2 regions of the Streptomyces sp. NPDC056480 genome follow, and region 1 is predicted to be linked to the other one. Evidence: riboswitches for the same ligand, from Rfam matches in the RefSeq annotation. Region 1 holds a riboswitch; the other holds the start of a gene.
What was found. A riboswitch is a leader RNA that binds a small molecule or an ion and turns the genes downstream of it on or off. The one in region 1 is predicted to bind ZMP and ZTP.

Region 1 (2,380 bases):
ATGGTCCGTGGAGAAGCTGACGATCGTCGTCGTCCTGCCGTGGAAGTTGTTCGCCGCCACCACGATCTTCGCGTGCCCGTCCGGCACGCCCTTCACCTCGTACCCCCACTTCCGGGCGGTCTTCACGGCCGTCTCGATCGCCTCCGCGCCGGTGTTCATCGGCAGCACCGCCTCCTTCCCGCACAGCTCGGCGAGCCGGGTGCAGAACTCGGCGAACCGGTCGTGGTGGAAGGCGCGCGACGTCAGCGTCACCCGCTCCAGCTGGGCCTTCGCCGCGTCGATCAGACGCCGGTTGCCGTGCCCGAAGTTGAGCGCCGAGTAACCGGCGAGCATGTCGAGATAGCGGCGCCCCTCGACATCGGTCATCCAGGCGCCGTCCGCCGAGGCGACGACGACCGGCAGGGGGTGGTAGTTGTGAGCGCTGTGCGCCTCCGCCGAAGCGATCGCGTCTTGTGTGCTCGACACGGGATCTCCGTTCGTCCTGCGGCTCGGGGGGTGACCCCGACGAGGGGGTGTGGCCCCTGTTTCTATCGTCGCTCGGATGCCGGACCGGGAAACCTCGCGCGCGGCGCGCCCGCTACTCTGAAAACACGCACGGCGACTGGCGCACGGGGAAGCGACCCCGGGGGAGCCGTGCGCGGCAGACCACACGAGACGCCGCCCGCCTGGGCGTCACGGGACCGAAGTCCCGCGTGGCGCCGCGCCTCTCACGCAGTGCCCCGGGACCCGCCGACGCCCGGAGGACACCACCATGACCACGCCGCAGCACCAGTACACCCACCCCGCGCTCGCCGCCGCCGACCCCGAGCTCGCCGCCCTCGTCGGTGCCGAGGAACGCCTCCAGGCCGAGACCCTGCGCCTCATCCCCAGCGAGAACTACGTCTCCGCCGCCGTCCTCGAAGCCTCCGGCACCGTCCTCCAGAACAAGTACAGCGAGGGCTACCCCGGCCGCCGCTACTACGAGGGCCAGCAGAACATCGACCAGGTCGAGACCCTCGCCGTCGAGCGCGCCAAGGCCGTCTTCGGCGTCGACCACGCCAACGTCCAGCCCTACTCGGGCTCCCCGGCCAACCTCGCCGTCTACCTCGCCTTCGCCGAGCCCGGCGACACCGTCATGGGCATGGCCCTGCCCATGGGCGGCCACCTCACCCACGGCTGGGGCGTCTCCGCCACCGGCAGGTGGTTCCGCGGCGTCCAGTACGGCGTCCGCCAGGACACGGGCCTCATCGACTTCGACGAGGTCCGCGAGCTCGCCCTCAAGGAGCGCCCCAAGGTGATCTTCTGCGGCGGCACCGCGCTGCCCCGCACGATCGACTTCGCCGCCTTCGGCGAGATCGCCCGCGAGGCCGGTGCCGTGCTCGTCGCCGACGTCGCCCATATCGCCGGCCTGATCGCGGGCGGCGCCCACCCGTCCCCGGTCCCGCACGTGGACGTCATCTCCACCACCACCCACAAGACCCTGCGCGGCCCGCGCGGCGCCATGCTGATGTCCCGCGAGGAGCACGCCAAGGCCCTCGACAAGGCCGTCTTCCCCGGACTCCAGGGCGGCCCGCACAACCAGACCACCGCCGCCATCGCCGTCGCCCTCCGCGAGGCGTCCCTGCCCTCCTTCCGCGACTACGCCCATGCCGTCGTCGCCAACGCCAAGGCCCTCGCCGAGGCACTCCTCGCCCGCGGCTTCGACCTCGTCTCCGGCGGCACCGACAACCACCTGATCCTGATGGACCTCACGCCCAAGCAGGTCCCGGGGAAGATCGCCGCGAAGGCCCTCGACCGGGCGGGCATCGTCGTCAACTACAACACCGTCCCCTACGACCCCCGGAAGCCGTTCGACCCCTCCGGCATCCGCATCGGCACCCCCTCCCTCACCTCCCGCGGCCTCACCACGGAGCACATGGACCAGGTCGCCGACTGGATCGACCGCGGTGTCGCGGCCGCCGGAGCGGGCGACGAGCAGGCCCTCGCCGCCGTCCGCGCGGAGGTCGCCGACCTCATGACCGCCTTCCCGGCCCCCGGTCTCCCGGTCTGACCCGTGCGGCGGGCCCCGCCCGTCAGCCGCCGACCGACTCCGCCGCCCGCCGGGCCTCCTCGCGGTCCGGTATGCCCTCCAGGCGGAAGGTGAGCGCGCCCCCGTTCCTCGTCCAGAGGAGCGTGGGGCCCGCCGTGCGCAGCTCATGCGTCCAGGCCGTGCCCGTCCCGTCCGTCATCGGGAAGGTCAGCAGATGCGGGGCGGCGAACCAGTACCCCTGCGCGCCGTCCGGCAGATCGACCCACTCCGGCCGCGACCGCACCTGCTTGGCGAAACCGATGTCCAGCCGGGCCGGGAACTCGTCCAGCCGGACCGTCCGCTCCCCGTCGCGCCAGCACAGACTGATCACCG
Region 2 (2,380 bases), on a different contig from region 1:
CACCCGCCACCCCGTTCGTCGCCCCGCCCGTCGCCCCGTCACGAACCGGTCCTACAGCCCGAGCTGGCGCTCCGCGCCCTCGACGGTCTGGGCGAGGAGAACGGCGATGGTCATGGGACCGACGCCGCCCGGAACGGGGGTGATGAGGGAGGCGCGCTCGGCGGCCGATGCGAAGTCGACGTCGCCGATGTTGCCCGGGTTGTAACCGGCGTCGATGACGACGGCGCCGGGCTTGATGTCGGCGCCCTTGATGAAGTTCGGCTTGCCGACGGCGGCCACGAGGACGTCGGCCTCGCGGACGACGGAGGAGAGGTCCTCGGTGCGGGAGTGGCAGTAGGTGACCGTGGCGTCGCGGCCGAGAAGGAGGAGCCCGGCCGGCTTGCCGAGGATCGCGCTGCGGCCCACGACGACGGCGCGCTTGCCGCGGAGTTCCACGTCGTACGCGTCGAGGAGGCGCATGATGCCGCCGGGCGTGCAGGAGACGAAGCCGGGCAGGCCGAAGCCCATGGCGGCGAAGGAGGCCATGGTGACACCGTCGACGTCCTTCTCCGGGGCGATGGCCTCGAAGGCGGCGCGCTCGTCGATGTGCGGGCCGACGGGGTGCTGGAGGAGGATGCCGTGGACCTCGGGGTCCTGGGAGAGGGCCGTGATCGCGGCGACGAGTTCCTCGGTCGTCGTGGTGGCGGGCAGTTCGACGTGCTTGGAGCGGATTCCGGCCTTCGCGCAGCGGTTCTGCTTCATCTTCACGTACGTGACCGAGGCCGGGTCCGCACCGACCAGGACGGTCGCGAGACACGGCGTGACACCGGTGCGACGGGTGATCTCGGCGGCGCGGGCGGCGGTCTCCTCGACCGTACGGCGGGCGAGGGCCGTTCCGTCCATGAGGGTGGCGGTGCTGGTGGACATGGCAACTCCTGGGCGTCGTCTCTGACAGGTGATTCGCCCAGGCGCACGGCATCGGTACGGTCGCGCCGGTCGAGCACGCCCCCGCCGGGCCGCTCCCCGGTGGTGATCCACCTCAAGCGCCAGTCACGGCCCGAGCCCTACTGTACGTGAGCGGTCGGGGGCCGGTCCCGGACAGGGTGAGCGGGACGGGCTGTCCAGGCGCTTGTCGACGGGGCCCCCGCGCATCACGATGAGCCGGACGGGCCGGGACGACCTCGACGAGGAGGCCGAGTTGAGCGACGCGTGGGTGGCCGGACGGACCGAGCAGGCGGACGGGACGGCCAGTGGCGGCGAGGAGGCGGGGACCGCGCCGTCGTCCCCGTCGTCCCCGTCACCCCCGTCATCCCTGTCGGCCGCGAGATCCCGACCCGCCGGGCCGGCGGCGCCCGACCTCCTCCCTCTCGAGGCCCCCGGCTCCGGGCAGATCCGGCCGCTGGTCGCCGCTTCGTGGCGGCGTTCCGCACGCGCGCGCGTGAGTCCGGACGGAGCGGCCCGGGTGGAGCTGGACGAGGACGAGCTCGCCGAGTTCCGGGACGGCCATCCGCTGGCGGCGGCGATGCCGGTGATCCGGGAGCTGATGGGGGCGTACGCGACGGACGGGGAACATCTCCTCGCGGTGTGCGACGCCGCCGGCCGGATGCTGTGGGTCGAGGGCCACCCGGCCACGCTGCGCAAGGCGCGGGGGATGAACTTCGTGGCCGGGGCCCGCTGGTCGGAGGCGGCGGCCGGGACGAACGCGCCCGGCACGGCCCTCGCCGTCGACCGGCCGGTCCAGGTGGTCGCCGCCGAGCACTTCCGGCACCCGGTACGGGCCTGGACCTGCGCCGCCGCCCCCGTGCACGACCCGCACAGCGGGCGGGTGCTCGGCGCGGTCGACATCACGGGCGGGAGGCGGCTCGCGCATCCGCACAGTCTGGGCTTCGTCCAGGCGGTGGCGCGGGCGGCGGAGTCGCAACTCGCGCTGCTCGGGCCCGCGCCGGGGGCGGGCGGCGCGAGCCTCGCGGCGCTCGGCCGCGACGAGGCGTCGCTGTCGCTCGGCGGCCGACGGGTCCGGCTGAGCCGCCGGCACAGCGAGATCCTGGTCCTGCTCGCGCACCGCCCGGAGGGGATCGGCGGCGACGAGCTCCTCACCCTCCTGTACGAGGACGAGTCCGTCACGCCGGTGACGCTGCGGGCGGAGCTGTCGCGGCTCCGGGCGCTGCTGGGGCCGGATGTGTTGCGCTCGCGCCCGTACCGGCTGGCGGGTGGGGTGGACGCGGACTTCGCGGCGGTGGACCGGCGGCTCGCCTCGGGTGCCGTCGCGGCGGCGGCCGGGGAGTACGCGGGCCCGCTGCTTCCCTCCTCGCTCGCCCCCGGGGTCGTACGGCTGCGGGAGCGGCTCGCGAGCCGGCTGCGGGCGGCGCTGGTGGACCGGGCCGATCCCGGGCTGCTCGCG

Region 2: it holds a riboswitch for ZMP and ZTP, as region 1 does, so the genes downstream of both, ACFQ79_RS11715 (bifunctional 5,10-methylenetetrahydrofolate dehydrogenase/5,10-methenyltetrahydrofolate cyclohydrolase) here and glyA (serine hydroxymethyltransferase) in region 1, are expected to answer to the same signal.

Annotation. Positions count from the first base shown of each region.
Region 1 covers NZ_JBHTSA010000026.1:71,123-73,502, reverse strand. The annotation lists gene rocD (ornithine--oxo-acid transaminase) at 1-465, opposite strand, end outside; ZMP/ZTP riboswitch at 588-678, shown strand; gene glyA (serine hydroxymethyltransferase) at 752-2,029, shown strand; gene ACFQ79_RS14670 (hypothetical protein) at 2,052-2,380, opposite strand, start outside.
Region 2 covers NZ_JBHTSA010000019.1:86,365-88,744, reverse strand. The annotation lists gene ACFQ79_RS11715 (bifunctional 5,10-methylenetetrahydrofolate dehydrogenase/5,10-methenyltetrahydrofolate cyclohydrolase) at 52-906, opposite strand; ZMP/ZTP riboswitch at 935-1,043, opposite strand; gene ACFQ79_RS11710 (GAF domain-containing protein) at 1,136-2,380, shown strand, end outside.